Regions from separate parts of the Streptomyces sp. NPDC030820 genome, predicted to be linked through region 1. Evidence: riboswitches for the same ligand, from Rfam matches in the RefSeq annotation. Region 1 holds a riboswitch; the other holds the start of a gene.
What was found. A riboswitch is a leader RNA that binds a small molecule or an ion and turns the genes downstream of it on or off. The one in region 1 is predicted to bind cyclic di-AMP.

Region 1 (7,531 bases):
TTGCTGAGCAGCCCAAGCCGGAAGCAGGACCGAAGGGGGACACCCGTGTCTGTCACCAGCAAGGAAGCCGTACCCGTCACCACGGACGAGGCGCCGCTGCGCGTCGCCGTAGTCGTCGGCAGTGTCCGGGAGGGCCGGCAGGGCCGGGCGGTCGCCGACTGGTTCCTCAGCGTCGCCGGCGACGACACGGGCCTCGACTTCGACGTCATCGACCTCGGCGAGATCGACCTCCCGCTGGTGCTGCCCGACTGGGGCGGCACCCCGAGCCCCGAGGCCGTCGCCGCGCTGCGGGGCGTCTCACCGCGGCTCGCCGCCGCCGACGCCTTCGTCGTGGTCACACCCGAGTACAACCACAGCTTCCCGGCGTCCCTGAAGAACTTCATCGACTGGCACCACCGGCAGTGGCAGGCCAAGCCGGTCGGCTTCGTGTCGTACGGCGGCCTCGGCGGCGGCCTGCGCGCGGTCGAGCAGCTCCGGCTGGTCTTCGCCGAGTTGCACGCGACGACGGTGCGCGACTCGGTCAGCCTGCACGGCCCCTGGTCCGGCCTCGGCGAGGACGGCACACCGCGGGATGCCGCCGTGTGCGCCGGCGCCGCCAAGGGCATGCTCGGTCAACTCGTCTGGTGGGGCCGGGCCTTGCGGACCGCGCGGGCCGAGCGCCCGTACGCCGGCTGACGGCGGGGTGGGGGAGATGCGTACGACCGCACCCGCCGCGGCGGCCCCGGCCCGCCCGGTACCGGACCGGGCCACCGCCTTGAACCGCACCCTGGCCGTCACCGTCGTGGGCATGGTGATGGCGGTGCTCGACATGACGATCGTCAACGTCGCGCTGCGCCGGCTCGCGCAGTCCTTCGGCGCCTCCCTGGAGACCATCCAGTGGACGACCACGGCGTACACGCTCGCGCTGGCCGCCGTCGTCCCGACCGCTGCCTGGGCCATGGCCCGGTTCGGCGCCAAGCGCACCTATCTGACCGCGCTCGCCCTCTTCACCCTCGGCTCGCTGCTCGCCGCCTGCGCCTGGGACGCGGGCAGCCTCATAGCCTTCCGCGCGGTGCAGGGGCTCGGCGGCGGGCTGTTGCAGCCGGTCGGCATGGCCATGGTGATGGGCGCAGCCGACCGGTCCCGGCTCGGCCGCGCGATGGCCGTGGCGGGGCTGCCCATCCTGATCGGGCCGGTCGCCGGGCCGGTACTCGGTGGCTGGCTCGTCGACGCCGCCTCCTGGCACTGGATCTTCCTGGTCAACCTGCCGGCAGGCACCCTGGCCCTGGCCCTCGCCCTACGCCTGCTGCCGCGGGACGCACCAACGCCTGGAACCCCGACGGCTGGGACCGGGATGCCGACGGCTGGGACCGGGATGCCGCCGAGCGGGACCGGGATGCCGACGGCTGGGACCGGGATGCCGACGAGCGGGACCGGAACGCCGACGTCCGGGATCGGAAGGGTCGCCGGGATCGGGAGGATCGCCGGGAGCAGTAGGACTGCCTGGACCAGAGGGACTGCCCGGATCGGTAGGCCCGCCGGGACCGGAGGGACCGCCGGGATCGGGACGCCGACGCTCGGCACGGAAAGGCCCGCCGGGACCGGGAGGACCGCCGGGACCAGAACGCCGACGCCGGGCACGGAAAGGCCGGCCGGGACCGGGAGGACTGCCGGGATCGGGACGCCGATGCCCGGCACGGAAAGGCCGGCCGGGACCGGGAGGACTGCCGGGACCGGAACGCCGACGCCCGGCACGGAAAGGCCCGCCGAGACCGGCAGGCTCGCCGACGCCGAAAGGTCCGACGACACCGAAAGGCCCGTCGACACCCGAGGGTCCACCGGCACCCGAAGGCCCACCGGCACCCAAAGGCCCGCCGTCCGGCTGGACCTCCCCGGCCTGCTCATGCTCTCTCCCGGCCTCGCCCTCCTGCTGTACGGCCTCGCCAGGGGCGGCGAGCGCGGCGACTTCACCGCGTCCGGCGCGCTCGTGCTGATGCTGGCCGGTGCGGCCCTCGCGGCGGCCTTCGTACGCCGGGCGCTCACCACGTCCGCTCCGCTGCTGGACCTGCGGCTGCTGCGCGAGCGCACCTTCGCCGCCGGTGCCGGCACGCTCGCCCTGTTCACCTGCGGCTACTTCGGCTCGATGCTGCTCGGCCCGCTGTACTGGCAGCAGGAGCGGGGCCTGAGCGCCACGGCGGCCGGACTGCTGGGCGCGCCGGTCGGTCTGGCCGTCGGTACGACGATGCAGATCGCGGCGCGACGGATCGACCGGGCGTCACCACGCCGGTTGATCCCGGCCGGTATCGCGGTGGCCGCCCTCGGGATGGCGCTGACGGCCTGGCAGGTGGGGGTGCCCGGGGTCGCGCCCTGGCGGATAGTCGCGCCGGCCATGGTGATGGGCGTCGGCACCGGCGTGGTCCTGATGCCGACGATGACCACCGCGAGCCGGGACCTGCCCGCAGAGCGGCTCGCCGCGGCGAGCACCGCGCTGAGCATCAACTCCCAGCTCGGCGCGTCCATCGGCACGGCCGTGCTGTCGGTGGTGCTGGGCACGGCGGGCATGCACCCGGCCGGCTTCCGCACCGCGTACGCCGTCGCGGCGACCCTCCTGTGCCTGGCGGCCCTGCCGGCGCTGGCCCTCCCGGGCGGTCGGCGAGGGCGGTGATGGGCAGATCTGTTCCGGGCGTCGTCATGCGTCAGAACGGAACCCGCAGGTCAGGTGATGGAGGGGAGCCCGGAGGGTGGAATGAATCTGCCAATCCCCACCACCGCCGAGTTCAGCCCACGTTCAGGTCCGCCAGGGGGAGGGTGTGGCTGGTGTGGACCACCTTCGCGCGCAGGTAGCGGACGTTGTGGGCCGTGGTGAAGACGCCGGTCGGCACCCGGTCCCGGACCACGACGCCCAGCGCGCGCAACTGCTCGGCCTTGTCGGGGTTGTTGGACAGCAGGTCCAGCTCCCCGATGCCGAGGGCGGCGAGCATCTGTGCGGCGGCCGTGTAGTCGCGGGCGTCCTCCGGCAGGCCGAGCGCGGCGTTCGCCTCGTAGGTGTCGAGGCCCTGGTCCTGGAGGGCGTACGCGTCGAGCTTGTTGTAGAGACCGATGCCGCGGCCCTCCTGGCGGAGGTAGAGCAGGACGCCGCCGCGGTCGGCGATGCGCTCGACCGCCTCGCGCAGCTGGGGTCCGCAGTCGCAGCGGGCCGAGCCGAAGACGTCGCCGGTCAGGCACTCGGAGTGCAGGCGCACCAGCGGAACCGTGCCGGGGGCGGGGTCGCCGAGGACGACGGCGACGTGCTCCTGGCCGTCCGCCAAGCCGTGGAAGGTGACGAGTTCGGCGTCGACGCTGTAGCCGTCGTGGAAGCGCAGCGGTACCCGAACGCGGGCGCGCGGCGTGGCGGCGGGGGTGTCGGGCATGCGGGTCCCTCCGGAGGCGGTTGCTTCAGATTTGAAGCAGCGTACTCGGGGGACCCTACCTCATGCTTCAAACTTAAAGCAATCAATCGTCGGACGAGGAACATGACGAACGCCGCCGCCAGGGCACGTCCTCCGCCCCGGTCTCGGCGCCGTCGCCCTGCAGCCCCCGTGCGATCCCCGTGCAGATCTCCTCCAGCTGCCCCACCTGCTCCGGCGTGAGCCGGTCGAACAGGGTGGCGCGCACGGTCTCGACGTGGCCCGGTGCCGTACGCTCCAGGACGGCCATCCCCTCGTCCGTCAGCACCGCGATGCTGCTGCGCTTGTCCCAGCGGCAGTCCTCCCGGCGCACCAGCCCGTCCCGTTCGAGGCGGGTCACCGCATAGGTCAGCCGACTGCGCGTGATCTTCAGCGTCTCGGCGAGGTCGGTCATCCGCAGCCGCCGGTCGGGCGCGTCGGACAGGTTGGCCAGCACGGAGTAGAACAGGTGCGGCATGCCGGCGTCCTGCTGGAGCTGTCGGTCGATCGCGTCCTCCAGGAGGTGCGTCGCGGCGAGATAAGCGCGCCAGGCGCGCTGCTCCTCGGGGGTGAGCCAGCGGGTCGTCATGCCGCCAGTGTAAGTTTGTTTCAAACTTGAACCAAGCTCGGCTTGAACCAAGCCTCGCCTCGCAGGAGACCGCGCCGATGTCGTACCCGTACGTGCTGCTGTCCGCCGCCGTCTCCCTCGACGGCTACCTCGACGACACCGGTCCCGACCGGCTCCTGCTGTCCAGTCCTGCCGACTTCGACCGGGTCGACGCGGTACGGGCCTCCGTCGACGCCATCCTGATCGGCGCCGGCACGATCCGCGCCGACAACCCGCGGCTGCTGGTCAACTCCGCCGAGCGCCGCGCCGCCCGCGTCCGGGCGGGCAAGCCGGAGTACCCGCTGAAGGTGGCGGTCACCGCCACCGGCGACCTCGACCCCGACGCCAACTTCTGGCACACCGGCGGCGACAAGCTCGTCTACACGACCGACCACGGCGCCGAGCGGGCGGTCCGGCGCGTCGGTGACACCGCCGATGTCGTCCCGCTCGGCCCCCGCCTCGACTGGCGGGCCCTGTTGTCCCACCTGCACGACGTGCGCGGAGTCGGACGGCTCATGGTCGAGGGCGGCGGCACGGTGCACACCCAGCTGCTGCAGCTGGGTCTCGCCGACGAGCTCCAGCTCGTCCTCGCGCCGCTGTTCGTCGGCGACCCGGCCGCGCCCCGCCTGTTCGGCCCCGGTGGCTACCAGGCCGGCCGGCTGCGCCTGACCGAGACCCGCCGGATCGAGGACGTGGTCCTCATGCGCTACGAGCCCACCGCCCCCGGCACCGGCCCGGTCGCCACCGCCGCCGACCGTCACTGGCTGCGCACCGCCTGTGAACTCGCCGCGCTGTGCCCGCCCTCGGAGACGGCGTTCAGCGTCGGCGCGGTGGTGGTCGCGGCGGACGGTACGGAGCTGGCTCGTGGTCACTCCCGGGAGGGCGAGGATCCCGTGGTCCATGCGGAGGAGGCGGCGCTTGCGAAGGTCGACCCGGCGGATCCCCGGTTGGCCGGTGCCACGGTGTACAGCAGCCTGGAGCCCTGTGCCCGGCGTGCCTCGCGGCCCGCGCCCTGTGCCGAGCTGATCCTTCGGGCGGGGGTACGGCGGGTGGTCACGGCGTGGCAGGAGCCGGACACGTTCGTCGCGGGAGCCGACGGTACGGGGCTGCTGGTCAAGGGGGGTGCGGAGGTCGTCGCACTGCCCGAGCTGGAGGAACTCGCCAAGGCGCCGAACGGGCATCTGCTGGGCTGAGCCCGTCACACACTCAGGGCCCGGAATCCTTGGGATTCCGGGCCCTGAGTCTTCAGTAGCGGGGACAGGATTTGAACCTGCGACCTCTGGGTTATGAGCCCAGCGAGCTACCGAGCTGCTCCACCCCGCGTCGTTGTGTCTCTACTGTACACCACACGCTCATCCGGTCGGCGCCACACCGCTTGCGCCCCTCGCCGGCCCGTGATCGCCGGTCGATCACTTTCACCGACAGTGACCGGACGACCGCCCTCCGCATAACATCTGAGACACCATCAAAAACACCGACACTCATGTACGGCGGTCAACTCGCCCGGTTTGCAGCGCTCCTGACCGGTAAGTCCACGGCCGGAAACGTTAATGATCAAGCCGAACGGCTTGGAAAGTGGCTGTCACGTCTATTAACGTTCGATAACGCAGCGCGGTCGTCCCAGCCGTCACAAGAGTCGGCTCCGTGCGCACGCGCCGAATCCCGCAAGGGAGCCGGGGAACCACCACCTTGGGGTGAATCGCGCGAATGCCGCAGTTGGTATACGCGCGTAGGAGACCTTCCTGCTCCGAACCCGTCAGCTAACCCGGTAGGCGGAGGAAGGAAAGGAGTACGCCCGAGTGGCGTCCAACCGGCCCGCCCCAGAAGCCCCGTTCATGCCCCCGCAAGCCGAGCCGGAGACCTTCGGCTACGGCGCCTACCGCGCCGAGGAGGGGCCCTGGGAGGAGTGGAACCCCACCGAGGACTCCGTCACCTCGCTCCGCGGCCGGCACCGCGTCTCCAAACAGCGCGGCGGTTTCGCGCGCAGCTCCACCGTCCTCGGCGTCGGCGTGCTGGCCGCGGTCGGCGCGGGCGGCATGGCCAGCGCGAACACCGGCAAGCCGCCGGTCTCCATATCCCTGCCGGACCTGGACTCCGTCGAGCACATCTTCGGTGCCAACCCCACCGACGCTCCCCAGGCCACCTCCGGCCTCAGCAAGGTGGGCGTGAGCACCGACAGCGCCGACAGCAGCAACGCCGGCGAGGCCCTGCGCAACCGGATCATGGCCCAGGCCGAGCAGCAGAAGGGCCAGGCCGACAGCAAGGCCACCGCCGCCGCGATCGCCGCCGCCGATCAGCAGACCGCGGCCGCGGCCGCCAAGGCGGAGCAGGCGGCCGCCGCCAAGGCCGCTGCCGCCAAGGCGCAGGCGGAGGCCGACGCCAAGAAGGCGGCCGAGGCCAAGCGGCTCGCCGAGCTGGCCAAGCAGTACACGCTGCCGGTCGTCTCGTACACGATCACCGGCACCTTCGGGCAGCCCGGCGCGATGTGGTCCTCCGGCTACCACACCGGCCTCGACTTCGCCGCCCCCACCGGCACCCTCATCAAGGCCATCCACAGCGGCACGGTCACCGAGGCGGGCTGGGCCGGCGCCTACGGCTACCGCACCGTCCTGACCCTCGACGACGGCACCGAGCTCTGGTTCTGCCACCAGTCCTCGATCAACGTCTCCGTCGGCCAGAAGGTCTCCACCGGCCAGGTCATCGGCCGGGTCGGCGCCACCGGCAACGTGACCGGCCCGCACCTGCACCTGGAGGTCCACCCGAACGGCCAGGCCACCGCCATCGACCCGGCGCCCTGGCTGCGCGAGAAGGGCCTCACCCCCTGACAGCCGTCTGTCCGGAGGACTTTGCACCGGCGGCGGAATGCGATGATCCGTCGCCGGTGTTGATGCAGAGCATGACTTCTCTGCGCACACTCGGCTCCTCCGGCCTCGAGGTCTTCCCGCTCTGCCTCGGCGGCAACGTCTTCGGCTGGACCGCCGACGAGGAGACCTCCTTCGCCGTCCTCGACGCCTACACGGCGGCCGGCGGCAACTTCATCGACACCGCCGACTCCTACTCGGCCTGGATCGAGAGCCACAAGGGTGGCGAGTCCGAGACGGTGATCGGCAAGTGGGTCAAGTCCCGCGGCAACCGTGACCGCGTCGTCATCGCGACCAAGGTCAGCCAGCACCCCGAGTTCCAGGGCCTGTCCGCCGCCAACATCAAGGCCGCCGCGGACGCGTCCCTGCGCCGCCTGGACACCGACTACATCGACCTCTACTACACCCACTTCGACAAGCCCGAGATCCCGGTCGAGGAGATCATCGGCGCGCTGGACGAGCTGGTGAAGGCGGGCAAGGTCCGCCACATCGCCGCCTCCAACATCAGCCCCGAGCGCCTGAAGGCCTCGCTCGACTTCTCCGACCGCGAGGGCCTGGCCCGCTATGTCGCCCTCCAGCCCCACTACAACCTCGTCTCCCGCGACACCTACGAGGGCCCGCTGCAGGACCTGGCCGCCAAGGAGGGCCTGTCCTCCGTG
Region 2 (7,531 bases), on a different contig from region 1:
GACCTGGACCGCCTCACCCAGCGCGAGCGCGAGGTGCTGCGCCTGATCGCCCGTGGCTACGCCTACAAGGAGATCGCCAAGCAGCTGTTCATCTCGGTGAAGACGGTCGAGTCGCATGTCTCGGCGGTCCTGCGCAAGCTCCAGCTGTCCAACCGGCATGAACTGACCCGCTGGGCGACGGCCCGCCGCCTGGTCTGACCCCTGCGGGCCCTGCCCCTACGCCACCCGGGTCGCCCCGGCGAACGGCATCAGGTCGACCGGGGCCAGCCGGACCGGTGCCGAGGGGTTCGGGGCGTGGATGATCTGCCCGTTGCCCACGTAGATGCCGACGTGGCTGATCCCGGAGTAGAAGAACACCAGGTCCCCGGGCTGGAGTTCGGAGCGGGAGACGCGCCGGCCCGCGTTGATCTGGGCATAGGTGGTGCGGGGCAGGGAGATGCCGGCGGAGCGGTAGGCGGCCTGGACCAGGCCCGAGCAGTCGAAGGCGTTCGGACCGGCCGCGCCCCACACATACGGGCTGCCGAGCTTGGCGTAGGCGTAGGAGACGGCCGCCTCGGCGCGCGCGTTCGGGGCCGCGGCCGAACCGGCCTGCTCCAGGGCGTCCCGGGCGTCCGAGGCCGAGCGGGAGGCACGTCCCGGCGTGCCGCTGACCTCGGACCGCTGCTGCGGGGAGAGCCGCGCCAGCAGCCGCCGGGCCTCGTCCAGCTTGCCGGTGACGGTCCGCTTCTGCCGCTGCAGCTCCGCCTGCCGGGACCGCAGCGACTGCAGCTCGATGCGGGCCGCGCCCCGCAGCTGCTCGATCTCCCGCAGTTGCGCGCGCACCCGGGACACGGCGGCGGCCTGCCGGGCACCGGCCCGCTCCACAAACGCGGCGTCGTCCAGGTACCGGTCGGGGTCGCGGGACAGGGCCAGCTGCCAGGTCGGTGCGAAGCCGCCCTCGCGGTACTGCGCCGCCGCGAACGAACCCAGCGCGTCCCGGGCGGTGTTGAGCTTCTGCTGTTTGCGGGCGGTCTCGTCGCGCAGCGCGTTCAGCCGCCGCTGCTCCGTGTCCGCCTTCTCCTTCGCGCCGTCGTATTTCTCGGTCGCGGCCTCGGCGTCCTGGTACAGCTGGTCCACCTTGGCCTTCACCTGCGCCGGCGTCAGCTGCGGCTCGGCGTGTCCGGTCCCGTCGAACCCCGTCGCGGTGGCCGCGCCCGCCAGGGCGAGCGTGGCGGCCGTCCGGGCCGTATGACCGCCCATTGAGCGTTGCCGGGCCTTGCGGTGCGCTGCCACCTGGACCGTCACGTCCTTCCGTACGACTCGTACGACCGAGAGGTCCGTGTGTCCGACGGCGGCCCGCACAGGGGAAGCGGGCCACCGCCGGACCCTTCTCGGCGGTGGTGGCCGACGGCCGCCCCTGGCCCGGGCGGCGGTGGGGAGCCGGTCACCTGGGGGAGGACGCTAGGCCCGACTGTGACGAGTGGGTAACGCGGTGTGCGGAACTGCCCTCGATGGACCGCGATGTGACCGTAAGTGAGCGTATGGCCGCCTTGGAGGAGTCGCCTTCACAGAGCGTGGTGACCGAAGTGCGGAAAACGGGACGGACGGGAGGCGTGGGGTGCTATGGGGCGCATATATGCAAGATCGTCCGTGTGCTCGCCGGCCCCTGTGAGTGGGGCCGGTGGCAGGAGGCCGCGGGGCCCCTCGTTAGGCTCCGGGCCCATGGACGTACTCATCCATCTCTTCGTCGGCCTGCACATCATCGGCATCGCCGCGCTGCTCGGCGGTTTCCTCACCCAGATGAAGGCGATGGGCCAGGGCACGGCCCGGTTCGTGCCCGCGATGCTGCACGGCGCGCTGACCATGCTGGTCACCGGCGTGGTCCTGGTCGGCCTCAACCAGGCCGACGACCACCACGTCAACACCATCAAGATCGGCGTCAAGCTGGCGCTGCTGATCGTGATTCTCGGGCTGGTCTACGTGAAGCGCGACGAGGAGAAGATCGACAAGAGTGTGTTCGGGCTGGTCGGCCTGCTGACCATGGCGAACATCTTCATCGCCGTCCTGTGGACCTGACGGTCATCCGTCCCTGCCGCCGACGCGGGCCGCGAGCACCGCACCGGCGGCGACCGCGAGCCACACGGCCACCGTCGCCCACAGCAGCACCCGTCCCGGCCAGGTGAGCCACGGTACGCCGAAGACGGTCGCGACGGACAGCGTCGCCACCGCCGTCATTCCCATCGGGAACACCGTCGCCCAGCGCAGTACGTGGTAGCCGGGCCTGGGGCGCACCGCCTCGGCGGCCAGCAGGACGGCGTAGCAGACCAGATCCAGCACGAGCAGCACGACCGTCACGGTGCGCAGCACGTCGCGGTCGTCCGCGTTCCACAGGTACATGCCCGAGTCCCCGGCGATGAGCAGGTTCCCCCCGGCCAGCGTCGAGATCCCGAGCGCCCCGCCCGCGATCCAGTGGTCGCCCGCCCCCTCCAGCACCTGCCGTACGTCGAAGTGGGCCAGCGCCAGGCCGTAGAGCACCAGACCCAGCCAGAACAGCACCAGCGCGGTGTGCGCGAGCCACGCCGTGCGCTCGGCCGTGGCCAGCGTGGCGGCCAGTACGGCGAGCCCCTCCGTCGCCACGCAACACAGGAACACCGCCCCCGGCATGCGCGGCCGCCAGCGCCGTACGATCAGGAACAGCAGTACCGGCCAGAGCACCGCCGCGAGCGCCAGCAGCGCCTCGGCCAGGGTCTGCCCGCCCAGCGCCGAGATCCGGGTGCCGAGCACCGTGGTCGCGGCGACGGAGGTGAGCGCGCCCGGACTCTCCGCCTCGGTCGCCCAGCGCTGCCGCTCGCCGACCAGCCGCAGCACGAACTCGGCGGCCAGCGCGGCCCAGGCGACGCACGCCAGCGCCAGCACCAACCGGGAGAGTGTCTCGTCGCCGGTCATGTGCAGCCCCACCGACAGGATGCCGGTCGCCATCACGGCGGCCCCGGCCGCGGGGGACCGTCCCGCCCACAACGCACGCAGACGACCTGAGATGCCGGGCATGCGCCCGATGCTAGGGAGCCGCGGGGTGCTCGCCCGGAAGGGCACGCGCGCGTGGACAGCAAAAACGCCGGTACGCGCGCGGGACCGTGAAAGGTCGGCACCGCGCTTGCGGAGGCAGGGAAGCCGGGGCGCGTGGATGCCGGAAGGCTGTGGCCGCGTGGACGGGGGCTGGAGGGCGTTGGCCGCGTGGATGGAGGAGCGGCCGGCGTGCGTGGTCAAAGGAACGGTCGGCGCGCGGCGCGTATCGACGGAGGAACGGCCCCACGCGCGCGTGGACGCGGACGGCGCGACCTTCATGCCCTGTCGCACCAGCCAAACGGCCCCACGCGCGCGTGGACGCGGAGGACGCCGGTATGCGCCCATGGACAGGCCATCCGCCGACGCGCACCCCCAAGACACCGGCACGCGCGCGTGGAGCCCAGGGCGTAGGCACGCGCCCGCGTGGACGTGCCGTTCGCGCGGCACGCGCGCGTGGCCCTGCAATGCGATGGCACGCGCGCGTGGAGCGCGAGTCGGCCGGGGCGCGGCCGTGCCCGGGATGGGCGGTCAGCCCGGGCGGACCACGCTGTGGATGATCGACTCGCCGCCGTAGTAGATCGACTCCTCGCGGACGTACGCGCCCGGCTTCGGGGCGTGGATCATCATGCCGTTGCCTATGTAGATGCCGACGTGGCTGATGTCGTCGTAGAAGAAGATCAGGTCGCCCGGCCGCGCGTCGGCGAGCGAGACCGTGGTGCCCGCGTTGACCTGGTCGTACGTGGTGCGAGGAAGCGTGACGCCGGCGGCCTTCCAGGCGGCCTGGGTGAGGCCCGAGCAGTCGTAGGAGTCCGGACCGGTGGCGCCCCACACATACGGCTTGCCGATCTGCGCGCGGGCGAAGGCGATCGCCTTCTCGGCCTTGGTGTCGTACGAGCTGGACGTGGTGGTGGACCCGGTCGAGCCGGAGCCCGTCGAGCCGGAGCCCGTAGAACCGGATCCGGAGGCGGACCCCGCGGAGGTGGACGACGACGAGGCGGCCTGTTGCTGAGCTGCCTGCTGCTTCGCCAGCTCGGCCGCCTTGCGCGCCGCCTCCTGCTCCTTCGCCCGCTCGATGGCGGCCAGCCGCGCCTTCTCCTGGGCCGTCAGCTGCGACAGCAGCTCGCGCGCCGTGGCCAGCTTCTTCTGCACGGTGGCCTTGGCGGTCTGCAGGTCGTGCTGTGAGTCGGTCAGCGTCTGCAGGCTCTCCGCGGCCTCGCGCCGCTTCTTCATGGTCGCGGCCTGCTCGCCGATGTAGTCGTCGACCGCGGTCTTCTCCCGCGAGGTCAGCCGGTTCATCAGCTGGGTCTGGTCGAAGTAGTCCTGCGGGTCGTTCGCCAGCAGGAAGGTGGCCGTGTCGGGGGCGGCGGCGCCGGTGCGGTACTGGGCCGCGGCGAAGGAGCCCAGCTCCTCGCGGGCCTTGTTGAGGCGTGCGGTGCGCCGGGCGACGTCGTCGCGCAGGGCGTCGACGCGGCCGCGCTGTTTGCCGGTCCGCTCCTTGGCCGCGTTGTACTTCTGGGTCGCCGACTCCGCCTGGCGGTAGAGATCGTCGACCTTCTTCTCGACCTCCTCCAGGCTCGGCTTGGCGTGATCGGTACTCGGGGCGGCCTCCGCGGTCTGCGAGAGCACAGCCATGGAGGTGAGGGCGGCGGTGGCGAGGGCGGGAGCGCGAAGGCCGGTTCCGATGGTCCCGCCGGGGCGCGGCTTGCGGTGCGACGCCAAGGGAGGCGACTCCTTCCAGTGGGCCGCCTACCGGGTTAGCTGTCGGGTTCGGGCGGTGGTTCGGAAGGGTTGCCCTACGGCGGCGTCCCGGGTGGGAGCCGGCCGATTCACCCCAAAGGTCGGTGGGTCCCCGGCTCCGGGCGCCCCGCGGGACGCGCCAGACTCGGCGGGGGCCGCGCGGCCCGGCGAGGCTCGCCGGTAGGGGTCGTACGGCCCGAACGCACGCTAGCCAACTGGTGTGACTCCTGTGAAGGTTGGTGCGTGATATGTCCGATACATTTTCGTGACCTGAGGTGGGTTTCGCTCGTCTGTCATCGGACGGTTCCCCTGTGTGAGCAGGGTGCGGGCCATTCGACGGTGAAGATCAACTCCGTTCCGGACCGGTCGGGTTCCTGGGACGGCGACCGGTTGTCGGTGGGGCGCCCTAGACTCGTAGAGCGATGAGCAGCCTCTTTGACGACAGCTTCCTGGCGGACCTCCAGGCCCCTCGCGGGCGCGAGGAGGAGCCCCCGCCGCCGCCCGAGGACGATCACGCTCCGGAGCCGCTTCCGGACGATCTGTTCGGCGGGAAGTTCGACGTGCCGCCGGACCGATGGGGGTCCCCCCGCTCGAGCGGAGCCGAGAGTGGGGGAGGGTACTACCGCGACGGCGCCCCGCGTCCCGTCCTCGACGCGGCGGCGCTGCTGGAGGGGCTGAACGACAACCAGCGCGCCGCAGTTGTGCACGCCGGCTCCCCGCTGCTCATCGTCGCCGGCGCCGGCTCCGGCAAGACCCGCGTGCTCACCCACCGCATCGCCCACCTGCTCGCCGAGCGGCATGTGCACCCGGGCCAGATCCTCGCGATCACCTTCACCAACAAGGCCGCGGGGGAGATGAAGGAGCGCGTCGAGCAGCTCGTCGGCCCGCGCGCGAACGCGATGTGGGTGATGACCTTCCACAGCGCGTGCGTGCGCATCCTGCGCCGGGAGAGCAAGAAGCTCGGCTTCACCTCCAGTTTCTCCATCTACGACGCCGCCGACAGCAAGCGCCTGATGGCCCTGGTCTGCCGCGACCTGGACCTCGACCCCAAGCGCTTCCCGCCGAAGTCGTTCAGCGCGAAGATCAGCAACCTGAAGAACGAGCTGATCGACGAGGAGGACTTCGCAACCCAGGCCACCGACGGCTTCGAGAAGACCCTCGCCCAGGCATACGCGCTCTACCAGTCGCGCCTGCGCGAGGCCAACGCGCTCGACTTCGACGACCTGATCATGACGACGGTCAACCTGCTGCGCGCCTTCCCGGACGTCGCCGAGCACTACCGCCGCCGCTTCCGGCATGTCCTCGTCGACGAGTACCAGGACACCAACCACGCCCAGTACGCGCTCGTGCGCGAACTCGTGGGCACCGGCGAGCACGACGAGGACACCCCGCCGAGCGAGCACGACCTCCCGCCCGCCGAACTGTGCGTCGTGGGTGACGCGGACCAGTCGATCTACGCCTTCCGCGGCGCGACGATCCGCAACATCCTCCAGTTCGAGGAGGACTACCCGAACGCGACGACGATCCTGCTGGAGCAGAACTACCGCTCCACACAGACCATCCTGTCCGCCGCCAACGCGGTCATCGAGCGCAACGAGTCCCGCCGCCCGAAGAACCTGTGGACCAACGCCGGCCAGGGCGCGCGGATCACCGGCTATGTCGCCGACACCGAGCACGACGAGGCCCAGTTCGTCGCCGACGAGATAGACCGCCTGGTCGACGCGCGCGAGGCCAGGGCGGGCGATGTCGCCGTCTTCTACCGCACCAACGCCCAGTCCCGTGTCTTCGAAGAGGTCTTCATCCGCGTCGGCCTGCCCTACAAGGTCGTCGGCGGGGTCCGCTTCTACGAGCGCAAGGAGGTCCGGGACGTCCTGGCCTATCTGCGTGTGCTCGCCAACCCCGAGGACTCGGTGCCGCTGCGCCGCATCCTCAACGTGCCCAAGCGGGGCATCGGCGAGCGCGCGGAGGCGATGATCGACGCCCTCTCCCAGCGCGAGAAGATCAGCTTCCCGCAGGCGCTCAAGCGCGTGGACGAGGCGTACGGCATGGCCGCGCGCTCCACCAACGCCGTCAAGCGGTTCAACACGCTGATGGAGGACCTGCGCACCATCGTCGAGTCCGGTGCGGGCCCCGCGACCGTCCTGGAGGCGGTGCTCGAACGCACCGGCTATCTGGCCGAGTTGCAGGCCTCCACCGACCCGCAGGACGAGACCCGCATCGAGAACCTCCAGGAACTCGCGGCGGTGGCCCTGGAGTTCGAGCAGGAGCGCGGGGAGGGGGAACAGGGCACCCTGGCCGACTTCCTGGAGCAGGTGGCCCTCGTCGCCGACTCCGACCAGATCCCCGACGAGGACGAGGAAGGCTCCGGCGTCATCACCCTGATGACCCTGCACACCGCCAAGGGCCTGGAGTTCCCGGTCGTCTTCCTGACCGGCATGGAGGACGGTGTCTTCCCGCACATGCGCGCCCTCGGCCAGACCAAGGAGCTGGAGGAGGAACGGCGCCTGGCGTACGTGGGCATCACGCGCGCGCGGGAGCGGCTCTATCTCACGCGGTCGGCGATGCGCAGCGCCTGGGGCCAGCCGTCGTACAACCCGCCCTCCCGCTTCCTGGAAGAGATTCCGGCCACCCATGTGGACTGGAAGCGGACTGGGGCGGCGGCGCCGGTGTCCTCCGGCCCGGCCTCCGGGATCGCGGCCTCGCTGTCCTCGACCCGCTCGCGTTCCTCGGCGTCGGGCGCGTCCGGGTT

Region 2: linked by a shared signal. The riboswitch ahead of ACZ418_RS05735 (C40 family peptidase) and the one ahead of ACZ418_RS15030 (M23 family metallopeptidase) in region 1 are both predicted to bind cyclic di-AMP.

The regions. Positions count from the first base shown of each region.
Region 1 covers NZ_JBVIEB010000005.1:20,556-28,086, reverse strand. The annotation lists gene ACZ418_RS15060 (NADPH-dependent FMN reductase) at 46-675, shown strand; gene ACZ418_RS15055 (MFS transporter) at 692-2,644, shown strand; gene ACZ418_RS15050 (GTP cyclohydrolase II) at 2,757-3,389, opposite strand; gene ACZ418_RS15045 (MarR family winged helix-turn-helix transcriptional regulator) at 3,472-3,993, opposite strand; gene ACZ418_RS15040 (dihydrofolate reductase family protein) at 4,071-5,204, shown strand; tRNA gene ACZ418_RS15035 (tRNA-Met) at 5,261-5,334, opposite strand; cyclic di-AMP (ydaO/yuaA leader) riboswitch at 5,655-5,801, shown strand; gene ACZ418_RS15030 (M23 family metallopeptidase) at 5,811-6,836, shown strand; gene ACZ418_RS15025 (aldo/keto reductase) at 6,908-7,531, shown strand, end outside.
Region 2 covers NZ_JBVIEB010000002.1:243,571-251,101, forward strand. The annotation lists gene ACZ418_RS05715 (LuxR C-terminal-related transcriptional regulator) at 1-198, shown strand, start outside; gene ACZ418_RS05720 (C40 family peptidase) at 217-1,272, opposite strand; gene ACZ418_RS05725 (hypothetical protein) at 1,702-2,055, shown strand; gene ACZ418_RS05730 (tellurite resistance/C4-dicarboxylate transporter family protein) at 2,059-3,027, opposite strand; gene ACZ418_RS05735 (C40 family peptidase) at 3,574-4,764, opposite strand; cyclic di-AMP (ydaO/yuaA leader) riboswitch at 4,794-4,899, opposite strand; gene pcrA (DNA helicase PcrA) at 5,205-7,531, shown strand, end outside.